3 regions of the Priestia sp. 10L35 genome follow, and region 1 is predicted to be linked to each of the others. Evidence: riboswitches for the same ligand, from Rfam matches in the RefSeq annotation. Region 1 holds a riboswitch; each other region holds the start of a gene.
The links. A riboswitch is a leader RNA that binds a small molecule or an ion and turns the genes downstream of it on or off. The one in region 1 is predicted to bind S-adenosylmethionine.

Region 1 (6,225 bases):
AAAGCTAGCTTCAAAGACGGATCGGTATGTGGTAGTTTTTCGATGAGCTCTAATCCCACTTTTTGCGTATAGAACTCAATCGATTCTTCTATATCCTTTACTTGAACGCCTACATGTTCAAATTTTAAAATTGTCATATGCATCACCCGTATCTATAGTATGTAAAAACTATGAAATATATTAAAGAGAAAGGATATAGAAGTCAAGATAGGGCTGCTTATCAGGAAAGGGCTCTTAAATCATATTTTTGCTGGAGTGAATAGGGTAGAGGCTTCCATCAAGAGCAAACGAAATTTTGCCTGTTTCTTCAGATACAACTAAAATTAATGCATCCGATTTTTCCGACATTCCAATGGCTGCACGGTGACGTGTTCCCAATTTTTTGTTCGTTAAAATAATAGACGAAAGAGGTAAAACATTAGCAGCTGAAATAAGCTGATTATTTCTAATTAGGACGGCTCCGTCATGTAAGGGTGTCCCTGGATAGAACAGTGTCTCAACTAGCGTAGCGCTGACAGGAGCTTGAATAGGCATTCCTTTTTGAATAAGAGGGTCTACATTTTGTTCCCGTTCAATGACAATTAAAGCGCCGTGACGTTTCTCCGAAAGGTTATGAATAGCTAAAGACAGAGCAGCATATTCAAATGTATAAGGCGATAAATAATGGCGCAAGTAATAAGAGGCAGCCGTAGCTTGAACATCTTGAAATAACCTTCTCATCTCCTCAAAATCACATAGGATACAATGATCACTCGTGTCTAAATGTTTAATTAAATTAGAGGCTTCAGTTGAAATCTGCTGTAAATATGTTCGCACATTATTTTTAATTGTATCGTCTAATTGAAAAGGTTGTCTCTCCATCTTATATAGCTCCTATCTGTCAGTCAGTGTTATCTGTAATGTGTGCTAATGTGGGTGAATTATCCGTAAAGCTTATAAATCCCTTATTAATTTTATAGAGAGGTTTTGTGTTTTATTTAGCAAGAGAATATAAAAAGTTGGAGAAAAAAGAAAGCGTTTTATAAATTGATATGTTCACATTTGGGTTAAATTTACATATGTTGTTTTAAATAAAAGTATAGATATTTCTGTGAATTTAAAGTATAGTTTTCTTATCGGATATATGATTTTTAATGTTGACAAATATTCTAAATATGCTAAAATTTTTAAAAAATGCTTATCAAGAGTGGTGGAGGGATCTGGCCCGCTGAACCCCGGCAACCTGCTTAGCAAGGTGCTAATTCCAGCAAAGTGTGTATCATTTTGAAAGATAAGGTGAAAATTTATTGCCTACCCAGTCTTTCAATATGGAAGACTTTTTATTTTGATATAGCGCAAGCGATAATTTGAGGAGGGACACCAATGACTGTAACCCCCGACTTAAAACAAATTTTTGAGCATGTCGAAGCAAAGTAAGAATTAAATAGTTTCGCTGACTAGACACACTAGAGGCGGTTTTATCCAATTCTAGTGGGTAAAACCGTCTTTTTTTATTGGATAACGCGGATAACTAAGAATTGGAGTGAAGAAAATGGCAGACTTATATACGTACGAAAACTGGAGTGATACATTTCCAGAGTTCGACAGTGAAGATGAAACAAAAGGAGCTCTTTCAGCATTGCAGTGGGCGTATGATACCTACGGAGATTCAATTATTTACGCATCAAGCTTTGGTATCGAAGGAATCGTGTTAATTGATTTAATTTCAAAAGTGAAAAAAGATGCTGAAATTGTCTTTTTAGATACAGGCGTTCATTTTAAAGAAACATATGAAGTAATTGATGCAATTAAAGAACGCTTTCCTGATTTGCGTATTCATATGAAAAAACCGGATTTAACGCTTGCAGAACAAGCTGAGAAACATGGAGATGAACTTTGGAAGAGTCAGCCTAACCTATGCTGTCAAATTCGAAAAATCATCCCGCTAAGGGAATCTCTTGCTCCTTATGATGCGTGGATTTCTGGTTTGAGACGCGAGCAGTCTGAGTCTCGTGCCAACACGAATTATTTTAATAAAGATGAGAAATTCAAGAAAGTGAAAGTCTGCCCGTTAATTCATTGGTCCTGGAAAGAAGTTTGGCGCTATGTGTATAAGCATGATTTACCATATAACAAACTTCATGATCAAGGCTACCCAAGTATTGGCTGTGAGCCCTGTACCGCACCTGCCTACAATGTAGACGATTTACGTTCAGGAAGATGGGCAGGTACACAAAAAGTTGAATGCGGATTACACGAATCTTAAATACGAAAGAGCTGAATAAATGATGCTTTTATATGTTGCCTTTATCATTGCGCTTTTTTTTGCAATGAACATTGGGGCAAGCGGTGCAGCAGCAGCTATGGGCGTTTCATACGGCTCCGGTGCGATTAAAAAGAAAAGAGTAGCCCTGTTCATCTGTGCTGTAGGTATTGTGCTCGGAGCCATTATCGGAGGCGGCGAGGTGGTAAAAACCATCAGTTCAGGTATCATACCTGAAAAATTGCTGTCAGTAGAATTAGTTATTATCATTCTGGCTGCTGCAACGCTGTCACTCTTTTTCGCGAATTTAATTGGTATTCCTCTATCAACAAGTGAAGTAACGGTTGGTTCAGTTGTTGGAGTAGGCGTAGCTTATCAATCTCTGTATGTGGAAAAACTTTTAGTTGTCATGTCTTTTTGGATTATTGTTCCGCTGGTTTCATTTGTTATTGCTTTTTTGATTGGAAAAGTGATAAAACGCGGAGCGCATAAAAAAGAAGCAAAGGGAACGTGGAAAAGAGTTTTAACGATTTTAGTTATAGCGACGGGATTCTTTGAAGCCTTCTCAGCTGGAATGAATAACGTGGCAAATGCTGTCGGTCCTCTAGTAGGAGCTGGATTAATGGATGCCACAACGGGTGTCATAGCAGGAGGATTGGCAGTGGCGCTCGGAGCTCTTTTACTAGGAGGCCGAGTTATTGAAACAAACGGGAAAAAAATTACTCGCTATTCTGTAGGGGAAGGGTGCATTATCTCGGGTACTGGTGCTTCTCTTGTCACAGTCGCTTCACTGTTTGGTTTGCCAGTACCCCTTACACAGGTCACTACGTCTTCTATTATTGGAATAGGAGCAGCGAAAACGGGATTCACGAAAGAACAGCGCGAAGTTGTCATTCAAATGTTAAAGGTTTGGGTGGTCTCCCCTGTATTTTCACTCGTAATCTCATATGTTCTTGTGAAATTAGTACTTGAAAGCGACTTATATTCATTTGTGGTGCTAGCTAGCGGATGTATTGCCACAGCAGGTGTTCTAAGCTTAGCTAGAGCGACTAGAAGAAAAAGAGCAAGCTTGCAGTCGGAAAAAGAAAAAATGACTGCGTGATTCAAGTGCTTTTTATTATATTGTGTTAATTATTTAAGGAGGATTTTACAAAATGACAACAATTCAAGCACACGGTGGAGAATTAATTAATTTATATCAACCAACATATGACTACACGTCACTAACAAAAGAAATCGAAGTAGATAACATGGCCCTAAGTGATTTAGAACTAATTGGAATTGGTGCTTACAGCCCAATTACAGGATTTTTAGGAGAAAAAGATTATCAATCAGTTGTTGAAAATATGCGTTTAGCAGATGGAACAGTATGGAGTATTCCTATCACTCTTCCTGTAACAGAAGAGCAAGCTAAAGAATTAAACATTGGCGACAAAGTAAAACTTGTTCAAAACGGCGTAACGTATGGTGTTTTAGAAGTTTCTGAAGTATATACCCCAAATAAAGAAAAAGAAGCGGAGAACGTGTACCGCACGGCAGAACTTGCTCATCCTGGCGTGAAAAAAATGATGGAACGCCCAAATGTATATGTAGCAGGTCCAATCGTACTTGTAGAACGTACACCTAAAACGCGTTTTGAAAAGTATTACCTAGATCCTACTGAAACAAGAGCAGCATTTGAAGAACGCGGTTGGAAAACGGTTGTTGGATTCCAAACTCGTAACCCTGTTCACCGTGCGCACGAATATATTCAAAAAACGGCATTAGAAATTGTAGACGGCCTGTTTTTAAATCCACTTGTAGGAGAAACAAAGTCAGATGATATCCCAGCAGATATCCGTATGGAAAGTTATGAAGTACTTTTAGAGAACTATTATCCTAGCGATCGTGTAGCTTTAGCAGTTTTCCCTGCTGCGATGCGCTATGCTGGACCTAGAGAAGCTATTTTCCATGCAATGGTTCGCAAAAACTTTGGATGCACACATTTCATTGTAGGCCGTGACCACGCTGGTGTTGGTGACTACTATGGAACATATGACGCACAAAAAATCTTCAGTAACTTTACAGCAGATGAATTAGGAATTACACCTTTATTCTTTGAACACAGCTTCTATTGCAAGAAATGTGAAGCGATGGCATCAACGAAAACATGCCCTCACAGCAAGGAAGATCATATGATTCTATCTGGAACAAAGGTACGTGAAATGCTTCGTAACGGAGAAGTGCCACCAAGCACATTCAGCCGTAAAGAAGTAATTGAAGTGTTAATTAATGGATTAGCAAAACAAAAAGTATCTTCAAAATAAGGAGCGGTTGAAGTGAGCAAATCAACAAACATTACGTGGCATGATGCTGGAATTACAAAAGAGGAAAGACGCGAGCAAAATAATCATCACAGTTTTGTACTATGGTTTACAGGTCTTTCGGGTTCAGGTAAATCTACCGTAGCAAACGCAGTGGCAAAAGCGCTTTTTGATAAAAATATTCGCAACTATGTATTAGATGGTGACAATGTTCGTTTCGGCTTAAATAAGAATCTAGGGTTTTCTGCTGAAGATCGTACAGAAAATATTCGCCGTATCGGTGAGGTTTCTAAGCTGTTTGTAGACAGCGGTCAAGTGGTACTAACAGCATTTATCTCTCCATTCCAAGAGGACCGAGCTCAAGTGCGTGAGATCTTAGAGGGGAATGAATTTTTGGAAGTATACGTGGAGTGCCCGTTAGAAGAATGTGAAAAAAGAGATCCAAAAGGCCTTTACAAAAAAGCAAGAAGCGGAGAAATTCGTGATTTTACAGGAATTGATTCTCCGTATGAGTCACCGGCTAATCCTGAATTAACAATTAATACAAGCACACAGTCTGTAGAAGAATGTGTACAAACTGTTATTGAATATTTAGCTAACCGAAAATTTATCTAAATGACAGCGGACTTTGTCCGCTGTTCTAATTCAAATTAAAATGTGGGAGCGCTGCGGAGACGTGGAAATGATGGAAGGGTGAAAGGCATTCATGGGGAAAGTATATCTAGTCGGTGCAGGACCGGGAGATCCAGATTTAATTACATTAAAAGGGTTAAAAGCAATTCAGCAAGCAGATGTTATCTTATATGATCGTTTAGTGAATAAGGACCTGCTGGAGTATGCTAAAAGTGATGCAGATATCATTTACTGCGGAAAGCTTCCGAACTACCATACCCTCAAGCAAGAAACAATTAACAACTTTTTAGTGAAATTCGCTAAAAAAGGAAAAATTGTAACGCGCTTAAAAGGCGGAGATCCATTTGTTTTTGGACGCGGAGGGGAAGAAGCAGAAGCTCTCGTGCAGCAGGGCATTTCATTTGAAATTGTTCCAGGGATTACATCAGGCATCGCAGCCGCTGCTTATGCAGGAATCCCTGTCACTCACCGGGAATACAGCGCAAGCTTTGCTTTTGTAGCAGGTCATCGTAAAGATAGCGAGCATGATGCAATCAAATGGGATAGCCTAGCCAAAGGTGTAGATACTCTTGCAATTTATATGGGGGTGCGGAACTTACCGTACATTTGCCAACAGTTAATGAAACACGGAAAAACCTCAGCTACGCCAATTGCATTGATTCACTGGGGAACATGTGCGGACCAGCGCACTGTAACTGGAACTCTTGGTACAATTGTTGATATTGTTAAAGAAGAACAAATTGAAAATCCAAGTATGATTATCGTTGGTGAAGTTGTGAATTTTCATGACCGATTAAATTGGTTTGAGAAGACTGGACAGCATTACTATTCGTTTGCACAAGAAGCTTACTAAAGAGGTTGATTATATGGATGCAGTTTTATATGTTTGCCATGGCAGCCGCGTAAAAGAAGGCGCTGATCAGGCAGTTGCTTTTATTGAAAGATGTAAAAAAAATCTAGATGTACCGATTCAAGAAGTTTGTTTCCTAGAACTAGCTTCCCCCACTATTGAACAAGGATTTGAAGCATGTATTGAACAAGGTGCTA
Region 2 (6,225 bases), on a different contig from region 1:
ATCCGTATAAAGAAAAAATGCCTACCATTGCACCCAGCTGCTTCATCGCAGACTATGTCACGATTACTGGAGATGTCACCATTGGTGAAGAAAGCAGCATTTGGTTTAACACTGTTATTAGAGGAGATGTTTCACCTACGATTATTGGTAAACGAGTAAACATACAAGATCAATCAACACTCCATCAAAGCCCAAATGCTCCTTTGCTTATTGAGGATGATGCAACAGTAGGACATCAAGTTATTTTACATAGCTCCATCATCCGCAAACGCGCGCTCATTGGCATGGGTTCTATTATTTTAGACGGTGCGGAAATTGGTGAAGGTGCTTTTATCGGTGCTGGAAGCTTAGTGCCTCCCGGTAAAAAAATACCCCCCAATACTCTCGCACTCGGCCGACCTGCTAAAGTGATCCGCACTCTGACAGAAGAGGATTTAAAAGATATGCAGCGCATTCGTACAGAATATGTAGAAAAAGGGCAGTATTATAAATCTATTAAGAAATCTGATTCTTCATTATAAAGGAAACGTTCCCTCAGAAAGTCATACTGAGGGAATTTTTTTAGTATCTCCACAAACTCTCCAATCATGTTCTATTCTCTCCACAATTGTAAAGAAATTCCCATATTAATTTACATCGTTTTAGTACTGCCTACACAATTAAAGATTAAACTGAATAATAAAGACGTATTTATTGAAAAGGGAGCGACTCTATGAAAGCCAAGTTAATTCAGTATGTATATGATGCCGAATGCCGATTATTCAAAAGCGTAAACCAACATTTTGATCGAAAGCACTTAAATAGATTTTTACGTTTACTAACTCACACTGGCGGAGCCACGTTTACCATTGTGATAGCGTGCTTGCTGCTATTTCTGCATCCTTCATCCGTCGCTTACGCTTGTGCGTTTTCTCTAGCCGTTAGTCATATTCCTGTCGCCATTGCTAAAAAACTATATCCGAGAAAACGACCTTATATTCAATTAAAATATACAAAAGTATTAGAAAATCCCTTAAAAGATCATTCATTTCCGTCTGGGCATACAACAGCTATTTTTTCGTTGGTTACCCCTCTTATGATTGTTTATCCAGCCTTCACTGCCGTTCTTTTGCCTCTTGCAGTAACGGTAGGAATTTCAAGAATTTATCTCGGTCTGCACTATCCGACGGATGTCATGGTAGGCCTGATACTGGGCATCTTTTCAGGTGCTGTGTCACTGAACATATTTTTAACTTAATTGATAGGAGGAGTACTAATGAGAATTGCTTTATTTACGGATACATTTGCTCCAGAAGTTAACGGAGCTGCTAAAACACTTTATCAGTTTACCCAGTATGTCAAATCAAAGCAAATTCCCATCCAGGTATTTGCTCCTGAATTTGCTCATGATCAGTCATTTTCAACGTATGTTCACCGTTCGCCCAGCATGCCGTTTTTCCTTTATCCAAACAGCCGCTTTTCATTGCCAAACGTTCTAAAAATTAAAAAGCAGCTGCAGGAATTCAATCCTTCTATTATTCATTTGGCCACTCCTTTTACAATGGGGCTTTGCGGCTCCTATTACGGGAAAAGATTAGGTGTTCCTCTTGTCGGCTCTTATCATACCAATTTTGCTGATTATTTATCTCACTATGAACTTGAAAAAATGCGTGTACCACTGCAAAAATATATGAAATGGTTTTATAAACCTGTACAAAAAATATTCGCTCCCTCTGAAGTGACCAAACAGCAGCTAGAAGAACAAGGGTTTCACAACGTATCTATTTGGTCGCGAGGAGTAAATCATAAATTATTTCACCCCCACTATGACCGCTTTGATATTCGTATTAAATATAATATTAAAAAGCCCTACATTTTAACGTATGTAGGAAGATTAGCTAAAGAAAAGAACGCTGATTTTTTAATGAAAATCGCACGATCTCTACCGGATCATATCCGCCATCAAATTCACTGGGTTATTGTGGGAGACGGCTCTTTAAAAGAACAAATGCAGCAGCAAGCATCTGAGCATATGACATTTACAGGCTTCCTTGAAGGTAAGCAACTTGCTCATATCTATTCATCATCTGATTTGTTTGTTTTTCCTTCAGAAACAGAAACCTTCGGAAATGTTGTACTGGAGTCTCTTGCTTCTGGAACTCCTGTAGTGGCAGCAAATGCAGGAGGAGTTAAACAGATGATTCAGCACGGGCGAAACGGCTACCTTTGCAAACCTCACTCCTTAGAAGAATTCAGTTCGGCTATTACAGGTTTACTCGATGATTTGCACCAGCGGCTTCACTTTGGCCATGCAGCGAGACACTATGCTCTTACTCAATCATGGGACGCCATTTTTCAGCATTTGCTTTCAGAATATGAAGGTGTCGTAGAAAAATCTGCTGCAGATATTCAATGGGCATAAAAAAAATCTCCGTTTTCACGGAGATTTTTTTATTATTTAGCTAAAGCTTGAGTTTTTAATGCTTCCGCTTTGTCTGTGAACTCCCAAGGAAGCTCCACGTCCGTACGACCAAAGTGGCCGTAAGCTGCTGTTTGCTTATAAATTGGGCGACGTAAATCAAGCATTTTAATGATGCCCGCTGGACGTAGGTCAAAGTTTTTGCGTACTACGTCTACTAGTACTTCTTCAGAAACTTTTCCTGTACCGAATGTATCAATTGAAATAGATACTGGTTGTGCAACACCAATTGCATATGCTAGTTGTACTTCACATTTATCAGCAAGATCAGCTGCTACAATGTTTTTCGCAACATAACGAGCTGCATAAGCTGCTGAACGGTCTACTTTTGTTGCGTCCTTACCAGAGAATGCACCGCCGCCGTGACGAGCATATCCGCCGTAAGTATCAACGATAATTTTACGACCAGTTAAACCAGCATCTCCTTGAGGACCGCCGATTACGAAACGTCCTGTTGGGTTAATGAAATACTTTGTATTTTCATCAATTAACTCGTTTGGAACAACTGGATTAATAACATATTCTTTTAAGTTACGTTGAATTTGATCTAACGTTACTTCTGGATGATGCTGAGTTGAAATAACAATTGTATCGATGCGAACAGGTTTGTTGTTTTCATCATATTCAACTGTTACTTGTGTTTTACCATCCGGGCGAAGGTAAGGAAGAATTTCTTCTTTACGTACTTCTGTTAGACGGCGAGCAAGTTTATGAGCTAATGAAATTGGAAGAGGCATTAATTCTTTTGTTTCGTTACATGCATAACCAAACATTAAGCCTTGGTCTCCAGCTCCGATTGCTTCGATTTCTTCATCTGACATTTGACCTTCACGTGCTTCTAACGCTTGGTCTACACCAGCAGCGATATCAGCTGACTGCTCGTCGATAGATGTTAATACTGCACAAGTTTCAGCATCAAATCCGTATTTTGCACGAGTATAGCCAATTCCTTTAATTGTTTCACGAACTGTTTTAGGAATATCCACGTAAGTAGAAGTTGTAATTTCACCACTTACTAAAACTAAACCAGTTGTTACGCTTGTTTCACAAGCAACACGAGCATTTGGATCCTTTGCTAGGATAGCATCAAGAATTGAGTCAGAAATTTGGTCACAAATTTTATCGGGATGTCCCTCTGTAACAGATTCTGACGTGAACAGACGACGTTGTGTTGACATCAGTTTTCCTCCTTATAAATACGATACATTGTGATACGGTACTCATTCCCTTATTTTCATTACACGTTAAAAAATATAAAAAAACCTTTCCTTGTATCGAGGAAAGGTATCAAATTCTACATAAGCCTTTCACTCTTATCGATCAAGGTTGTGCCCTTGCATCAGGTTAGCACCTTATCGTCTACACAAAAAAATGACGATGGTTGCTGGGTTTCATAGGGCCTGTCCCTCCACCAGCTCGGGATAAGAGAGTATCCGTTCAAGGACATATAATACATGAAAAAGCGCTCCACTGTCAACAACATTCAAATGGAAATCATCTCTTTATGTTTGAATCTGTTTTAATGTAACATACTCAAATTCCGAAATAGTACACCTTATTAAGAATCATCACTAAGTTTAGTTAATAAGACAGATCAAAATGAGGCTTTCACTTAAAATAGCTTCACTTTTTTCGCTCCTAGCACATATACATGTGTCTAAAATAGGTATAACGTACATTTTTTTATAATACACAAACATTTTTAGTTAAATAGTATAGAATAATTAAATAAATGTGTTATACTAATTATAAATTTCAAACATTAATGAATAAATAATAGCTAAAAAAGGAAGGTAGTGCACATGAGTACTGTTGATATGTCTATCGAATTAAATGGTTTGCTTCAATTAAAAACAACAAAACACCAATTATCTGTTCCACAACTTGTTGAAAAAATTCTAGCTCGACGCGAAGGAACGCTGACTTCTACAGGTGCTGTGTCAGTCGAAACCGGAAAATATACAGGTCGCTCTCCTTTAGATAAATTTATTGTAAGCGATGCTGTGTCTTCAAAAACGGTTGAATGGGGACCTGTCAATCAGCCAATTTCTGCTCAGCGATTCGATGCGCTATACAAAAAAGTCTTAACCCACTTAAAGAAGCAGGATGAACTTTTTGTTTTTAATGGATATGCTGGAGCTGATAAAAAGTATCAGTTACCAATTCAAGTAGTTAATGAATTTGCATGGCACAACCTATTCGCTCAGCAGTTATTCATTCGCCCTTCAGCCGAACAAAAAACAAATGATGATGTGAAGCCGTTTACAATTGTAGCAGCTCCAACGTTCAAAGCTGATCCTGAAACAGACGGGACGAATTCTGAAACCTTCATTATTCTTTCGTTAGAGCGACGCATTGTGCTAATTGGAGGAACTGAATACGCTGGTGAAATGAAAAAATCTATTTTCTCAGTGATGAACTTCTTACTTCCTCAAAACAATATTCTATCCATGCACTGTTCTGCTAACGTAGGAGAAGAAGGTGACGTTGCATTATTCTTTGGTTTATCTGGAACGGGTAAAACAACGCTTTCTGCTGATGCAAACCGTCGTTTAATCGGAGATGACGAGCACGGTTGGTCAAGCTCTGGTGTATTTAATATTGAAGGAGGATGCTACGCGAAGTGCATTCAGCTTTCCGAAGAAAAAGAACCGCAAATCTTCAATGCAATTCGCTTCGGCGCCGTACTGGAAAATGTAGTGTTAAATCAAAATACGAAAGTAGCAGATTACAATGATAATAGTTTAACAGAGAATACTCGTGCCGCTTATTCAATTGACTCTATTGATAATACGGTATTGCCAAGCGTTGCCGGGCACCCTACAGCTATTGTCTTTTTAACTGCTGATGCTTTCGGTGTCTTACCTCCAATCAGCAAGCTTACAAAAGAACAAGCAATGTACCATTTTCTGAGCGGATACACTAGTAAGTTAGCTGGAACAGAGCGCGGCGTAACATCGCCACAGGCTACTTTCTCTACATGCTTTGGTGAGCCTTTCTTACCTCTTGCTCCAACAACTTATGCAGAAATGCTAGGAAAGAAAATCGATGAACATAATGTAAATGTCTACCTTGTAAATACTGGATGGACCGGCGGTGAATACGGGGTGGGCGAACGAATGAAGTTAAGTTACACTCGAGCTATGGTTCAAGCAGCCCTTGAAGGAGAACTCGCTAATACCGAAACAGTAACAGATGCTATTTTTGGTTTATCGATTCCAACTCATGTTCCGGGCGTTCCTGATGAAGTGCTTCAGCCTTCTAAAGCATGGAACGATGCAACAGCTTATAACCAAAAGGCAACTGAGCTTGCTGCTAAATTCAAAGCTAATTTCAAGCGTTTTAACGATGTAGCATCTGACATTTCAACATTAGGCGGACCTAGAGTCTAATAAAAAAACGATCGTCTTATAGACGATCGTTTTTTTAGTTAGTCGAATGTAATTTTGTCAGTTCATATGTGATAATGGTTTTTTCCTGCTCCATTTCTACCTTACGCACAACAGCAGTTCCAATACATTCTCCATTTTTCGTTTTGTGAACGTTTAATGGAATATCTAACGGATACAAGCGATATCCTTTTTTCTCAATTTGAAAAATGTTATCCGTTACACGCTTTTCGTTGCCTTTTGTCACAATCATTGTATTTAATTCTAGCGGCATCCCCATTTTTTCTCACTCCTCACTGTTATTCTACTTGTTTTCTCTATCGTAGCATATCTTTTATTGCGCTTTCATCCACTTCGTTAACTTCTTCACCGTTTCTC
Region 3 (6,225 bases), on a different contig from region 1:
ACGATTACATGCGATTACATAGCATTGATTTTCGATTGCACGGCTAATGAGCAGGGCTTTCCAGTGGGCAAGTCTTGGAGCCGGCCACTGAGCGACAACAAACAAGACTTCTGCTCCGCTGCTAGTATGAACCCGTATCCATTCTGGGAAACGAATATCGTAACAAATAACTCCTGCGCACAGTGACTGTTCAAGTGTAAAAAGATTTTTTGCTGTTCCTGCTTCTAAATACAGGTGTTCATCCATTAATTTAAATAAGTGCAGTTTACTGTATTGTGATACTTCACGACCTTTTCGGTCAAAAATATACATCGTATTCGTGACGCCTTGCTCTGTTTTTTTCGCGATTGAACCTGCCACAATATTTATTTCGTTTGTTTTAGCAAATTGAGAGATTAATTGCTTGGCTTGCTGTCCTTCATCATCTGCAATTTCGTCTAGCCGCGTCAAATCATAAGCTGTATCCCATAGCTCAGGAAGCACAAGGATATCAGGGTTTTCTTTCAGGGCTTCCGTCATTTTTTGTTCGATATATTTTCGGTTTTTAGTTGGGTTTCCAAACGCAATATCAAGCTGCAAACACGTAATTTTTACACTCACTTTATCATCCGTCCTTTTTTTAGTAGTTGAAAAAAATGACTTTACAAGTTGAGTATTACAATATATTATTTGTGACTAGAATTTCAAGAATTTTTTGAGAAGGTGTGCGATGATGAAACAATTTGAGCAATCGGAACTATTAAAAAGTTTACCAAAACAATTTTTTGCATCACTTGTAGGCAAGGTAGGAAAAGTAATGGCCCAAGGTCACGACGTTATTAACTTAGGGCAGGGAAATCCTGATCAGCCTACTCCTTCACATATTGTAGAAACACTGCAAAAAGCAAGTGCTAATCCTATGCATCATAAATATTCTCCGTTTCGGGGGCACCAGTTTTTAAAAGAGGCCGTTGCGACTTTTTATAAACGAGAATATGGCGTTGATGTGGATCCTGAAAAAGAAGTAGCTATTTTGTTTGGCGGGAAAGGTGGACTTGTAGAAATCCCGCAGTGCTTATTAAACCCTGGAGATACGGTGCTGGTTCCGGATCCTGGGTATCCTGATTACTGGTCTGGAGTAGAGCTTGCAAAAGCCAAGATGGAAGTGATGCCGCTCACGGCTGAAAATCATTTTCTACCCGTATACGAAGAGATAAGTGAACGTGCTAAAGAACAGGCAAAGCTCATGTTTTTAAACTATCCGAATAATCCTACTGGTGCAGTGGCAACGGCAGAATTTTTTGAAGACACCGTGGCGTTTGCTGCCAAGCACGATATTTGTGTGGTACACGACTTTGCTTACGGAGCAATTGGATTTGATGGTAAAAAGCCAATCAGCTTTTTACAGACTCCTGGTGCAAAAGAGACGGGAATTGAAATTTATACTCTTTCTAAAACGTATAACATGGCGGGATGGCGAGTTGGATTTGCTGTAGGAAATGAAAGTGTTGTAGAAGCTATTAATCTTCTTCAAGATCATATGTATGTCAGTCTATTTGGGGCGGTTCAAGAGGCAGCCGCCGCAGCTCTGGTGGAATCTCAACAATGTGTGAATGATTTAGTTAAGCGCTATGAATCTAGACGCAATACCTTTATTCAAGGGCTTCGAGAAATTGGTTGGGATGTTACATCTCCAGCAGGCTCCTTTTTTGCATGGCTAAAAGTTCCTGAAGGATATACTTCCGAACAGTTTTCAGATTTACTTCTTGAAAAAGCCCACGTTGTAGTGGCGCCTGGTGTAGGCTTTGGAACATATGGTGAAGGCTATGTGCGCGTAGGAATGCTGACGGATGAAGAGCGCATGAGAGAAGCAGTATCTCGAATAAAAAAATTAAATTTATTTTAAAAACGCATTGACAATCCTTTTTGAGTTGGCTTAATATGTAAGAAGTTAACGAGATTAATAACCGATAAATCCTAGCGGTATTTTGTATTTAGTATATAATCTACGAATTTAAATTAAATAAATAGCAACTTTCTTATTAAGAGTAGGTGGAGGGACTAGCCCGATGAAGCCCGGCAACCGACTTAACGCATGTTAAGCACGGTGCTAATTCTTGCAGCAGCAGCTGAGAGATAAGAAGAGCAACGAAAGCCTCTTCTTAATCACAGAAGAGGTTTTTTTTATTAACGATATTAAACAGCAAGGGAGTTTTTAGCATAATGAGCGAAATCGTTGCAAGCTACTTACTACATGATAATAAAGGGAATTTTCATAAAAAAGCGGAAGGAATCGCTTTAGGACTAACCGTCGGCTCATGGACAGATCTGCCGCTTTTAGATCAACAGCAGCTTCAAAAGCATAAAGGGCGCGTCGTGTCCGTAACTGAGCTTCAAGATTGCGAACGTGTAAACGGATATTTAGGCGGAGAAATTAAGCAGGCTATTGTCAAAATTGCTTATCCAACTGCCAACTTTTCAAGAGATTTACCGGCTATTTTAGTTACGGTTTTCGGAAAACTATCACTTGATGGAAAAGTGAAATTATTAGACTTGAATTTTCCTGATGAATTATTAGCTGAATTCCCAGGACCGCGCTTTGGAATAGAAGGTATCCGAGAGAAACTAGGCGTTTATGACCGTCCGCTTGTGATGAGTATTTTTAAAGGCGTGATTGGAAGAGGTATGACGTACTTAACAACTCAGCTGCGTGAGCAAGCGCTTGGCGGAGTGGATTTGGTTAAAGACGACGAGATTTTGTTTGATAGTGAACGAACACCTTTTGAAGCTCGCGTTACAGAAGGGAAAAAAGTACTGAATGAAGTATACGAAAAAACGGGACACCGCACGCTGTATGCTGTTAATTTAACGGGACGAACGTTTGAGTTAAAAGAAAAAGCGAGAAAAGCAGCTGAGCTAGGAGCCGATGCTCTTTTATTCAACGTATTTGCTTACGGGTTAGACGTACTGCAGGCACTTCGAGAAGACGATGAAATTAACTTGCCGATTATGGCACACCCAGCTGTTAGCGGAGCGCTTACGCCATCAGAGTTTTACGGTTTTTCAAATTCATTGCTGCTTGGAAAGCTATTGCGTTTAGCCGGAGCAGATTTCTCACTGTTTCCATCACCATACGGAAGCGTAGCGCTTTCTCTTGAAGATACGACAGGCATTGCCTACGAATTAACGCGTCCTGTATACAAATATAAGCAGTCTTTCCCGGTTCCTTCAGCAGGAATTCATCCTGGAATGGTACCGCAGCTTGTGAAGGACTTTGGAATCGACAGCATTATTAATGCAGGAGGCGGAGTTCACGGTCATCCAGACGGAGCTATCGGAGGAGGAAAAGCCTTCCGTGCGGCGATAGATGCAGTACTCTCTCATCAAACACTAGCCGAAAAAGCTGAAGAATCAAAAGAGTTGCAAAAAGCTTTGCAACTATGGGGAACAGTAGAGGTGAAAGCATGACATCGTTAAAAATCTTTTGTGACTTTGATGGAACAATTACAAATAGCGATAACATTATTGCTATTATGAAACAATTTGCTCCTCCGGAGTGGGAAAGTATTAAAGACGACGTGTTGGCACAGCGCGTCTCCATTCAAGAAGGAGTTGGGCAAATGTTTGCCTTGCTCCCAGTGGAATTAAAAGAAGATATTATTTCTTATATTTTAGAGACGTCTGCTATTCGAGATGGATTTGATGATTTTATTGCCTATACAAAAGAACACCATATTCCGCTTTATATTGTAAGCGGAGGAATTGACTTTTTTGTAAAACCACTTTTGGGAAATCGAGTTGCAGAGGAAATGCTCTACTGCAACGGATCTGATTTTTCCGGTGAGCATATTTCCATTACGTGGCCTCATACATGTGATAAACAGTGTACAAATGACTGCGGCTGCTGTAAGCCAACGATTATTCGCCATCTTGCAGATGAAAGAGATCATACGGTTGTTATTGGCGATTCCATTACGGATTTGCAGGCTGCCAAATTAGCTGATACGGTCATTGCACGTGACTTTTTAATTGAAAAATGTGAAGAGCTATCTCTACCGTATCGTCCTTTTTCTACTTTTTATGATGTCATTCACCATTTACAAGAATTAACAGAAGAGGTGAAAGCATGAGTATTATGGCTCAGCAACGATTACACGAGCTTGCAGATATAAAAGATGAGCTGGCAGAGCGCGATTGGTTCTTCGGTACGAGCGGAAACTTAGCGATTAAAGTGGATCAAAACCCGACAACTTTCTTTGTATCAGCAAGTGGAAAAGATAAAAGAAAACGCACAAATGAAGATTTTTTATTAGTTGATCAATATGGAAAGCCTGCAGAAGACACGCATTTAAAGCCTTCTGCTGAAACGCTTTTACACGTTAAGATTTACGATTTAACGAATGCTGGGTGCAGTCTTCATGTACATACAATCGACAACAACGTGATCTCTGAACTGTACGGAGATGAAGGCGTTATTTCATTCAAAGGTCAAGAAATTATTAAGGCGCTAGGCATTTGGGAAGAAGATGCGGAAATTACTGTTCCGATTATTCCGAATTACGCAGATATTCCGACACTAGCAGAAGAGTTTTCTCACCATATAAAAGGCGATCAAGGCGCGATTTTGATTCGTAATCACGGGATTACGGTATGGGGGAAAAATGCATTTGAAACAAAAAAAGCGCTAGAAGCCTATGAATTTCTATTTAGTTACCACGTCAAATTACTGTCACTTAAAGGCATTAAGCCAAAGGTGCATTTATAAAAGGAGGAAACAAAAATGGCGCACATTCGCTTACATGTAAACAATAAAAGAATTGAAACTCAAGAGGAAGTATCAGCTTTTCTGGCAAACAATGAAGTTATTTATGAAAACTGGGATATTACAAAACTTCCAGAAAATCTTCGTGAAAAATATGATTTAACTGATGAAGAAAAAACAGAAATTTTAAACGCTTTTGGTGAGGATATTAAAGATATTTCGGAACGCCGCGGCTATAAAGCTCAAGATGTTATCTCGTTATCGGAATCTACACCAAATATTGATGAATTGTTAAAAAACTTTCAGCGCAAGCATATTCATACAGATGACGAAGTTCGCTTTATTGTAAGCGGTCATGGAATCTTTGTTATTCAAGGAAAAGACGGCGAATTTTTTGATGTTGAATTAGAGCCGGGCGATTTAATTTCAGTACCAGAGAACATTCTTCATTACTTTACACTAATGGAAGATCGTAAAGTAGTCGCTGTCCGAATTTTCGTGACAACTGAAGGATGGGTACCTATTTACGCATAACAATTACTTGTAAAGCATAGGTCATTTTCACCCCGCTTTTACATCTAAAAGCGGGGTATTCTTTGGATTATTATAAAACTAACTATTTTTATATGAATAATAAGTTTAATGGGAGGAACACCATGAAAAAGAGTAAAAAAATGCTGTGGCCACTTACTTTGCTCGTGCTTCTAATCTTTGCACTGGCTGCCTGCACGAAAGAACAGCCAAGTCTAAACGAGAAAGCACAGGCAGCTCCAGCGCAGCAAGCGGCTTCTGCTAAGCCTGTACAGCAAGAAGGAAAAAAGGTTACGAAAGATACAAAAATTGCGCTTATTTCTGAATTTACGTCAGGCACTCACGCTGCTCAGTACATAACAGGTGTGACAAAAGCGGCTAAAAAAGCAGGGGTACAGCTATCCGTTTCTGATTCAAACAATGATCAATCCAAAATGGCTGCTTATTTAGACACGGCTATTAACCAAAATGTTGACGGTATTATGATTGACCACGGCCGGGCTGAAACCCTTGAACCTGGCGTGAAGCGCGCGATTGCAAAAGGAATTCCCGTTATTGCAACAGACGTAGAATTAAAAGTAGAAGGCGTTACAACAATTGACCAAGACGATTATATGCTTGCGCTGCAGGGTCTGAAACAAATGATGCAGGACATTAATGGAAAAGGAAACATTGTATATGCATTTGTTGGAGGGTTTGCGCCGATGGAAAAGCGCGACAGCATTTATAAAATTATGATGAATCGCTATCCAGATGTAAAACAAATTGCTACGTTTGGAAGCGCAACGGACAACACCTCATTAGACACACAAAATAAAATGGCAGCTGTGTTGAAGCAGTATCCAAATAAAGGAGACATCGCGGCCGTTTGGGCACCTTGGGACGAATTTGCAAAAGGAGTAACAAGAGCGATTAAAGAAGCAGGACGAGACGAGATTAAAGTGTACGGAGTA

Region 2: another riboswitch for S-adenosylmethionine. It lies ahead of metK (methionine adenosyltransferase); the one in region 1 lies ahead of AC1DEF_RS22155 (phosphoadenylyl-sulfate reductase).
Region 3: another riboswitch for S-adenosylmethionine. It lies ahead of mtnW (2,3-diketo-5-methylthiopentyl-1-phosphate enolase); the one in region 1 lies ahead of AC1DEF_RS22155 (phosphoadenylyl-sulfate reductase).

The regions. Positions count from the first base shown of each region.
Region 1 is NZ_JBFTKA010000006.1:359,652-365,876, forward strand. It holds gene AC1DEF_RS22145 (VOC family protein) at 1-137, opposite strand, end outside; gene cdaS (sporulation-specific diadenylate cyclase CdaS) at 235-861, opposite strand; SAM riboswitch class I at 1,175-1,277, shown strand; gene AC1DEF_RS22155 (phosphoadenylyl-sulfate reductase) at 1,532-2,245, shown strand; gene AC1DEF_RS22160 (inorganic phosphate transporter) at 2,265-3,344, shown strand; gene sat (sulfate adenylyltransferase) at 3,397-4,548, shown strand; gene cysC (adenylyl-sulfate kinase) at 4,561-5,160, shown strand; gene cobA (uroporphyrinogen-III C-methyltransferase) at 5,252-6,031, shown strand; gene AC1DEF_RS22180 (sirohydrochlorin chelatase) at 6,045-6,225, shown strand, end outside.
Region 2 is NZ_JBFTKA010000001.1:36,448-42,672, reverse strand. It holds gene AC1DEF_RS00225 (gamma carbonic anhydrase) at 1-521, shown strand, start outside; gene AC1DEF_RS00220 (phosphatase PAP2 family protein) at 713-1,237, shown strand; gene AC1DEF_RS00215 (glycosyltransferase family 4 protein) at 1,256-2,401, shown strand; gene metK (methionine adenosyltransferase) at 2,434-3,636, opposite strand; SAM riboswitch class I at 3,769-3,886, opposite strand; gene pckA (phosphoenolpyruvate carboxykinase (ATP)) at 4,261-5,850, shown strand; gene AC1DEF_RS00200 (DUF2584 domain-containing protein) at 5,885-6,127, opposite strand; gene AC1DEF_RS00195 (alpha/beta hydrolase family protein) at 6,182-6,225, opposite strand, start outside.
Region 3 is NZ_JBFTKA010000004.1:307,579-313,803, reverse strand. It holds gene AC1DEF_RS17200 (carbon-nitrogen family hydrolase) at 1-600, opposite strand, end outside; gene AC1DEF_RS17195 (pyridoxal phosphate-dependent aminotransferase) at 713-1,885, shown strand; SAM riboswitch class I at 2,016-2,122, shown strand; gene mtnW (2,3-diketo-5-methylthiopentyl-1-phosphate enolase) at 2,203-3,447, shown strand; gene AC1DEF_RS17185 (2-hydroxy-3-keto-5-methylthiopentenyl-1-phosphate phosphatase) at 3,444-4,109, shown strand; gene AC1DEF_RS17180 (methylthioribulose 1-phosphate dehydratase) at 4,106-4,744, shown strand; gene AC1DEF_RS17175 (1,2-dihydroxy-3-keto-5-methylthiopentene dioxygenase) at 4,760-5,275, shown strand; gene AC1DEF_RS17170 (sugar ABC transporter substrate-binding protein) at 5,398-6,225, shown strand, end outside.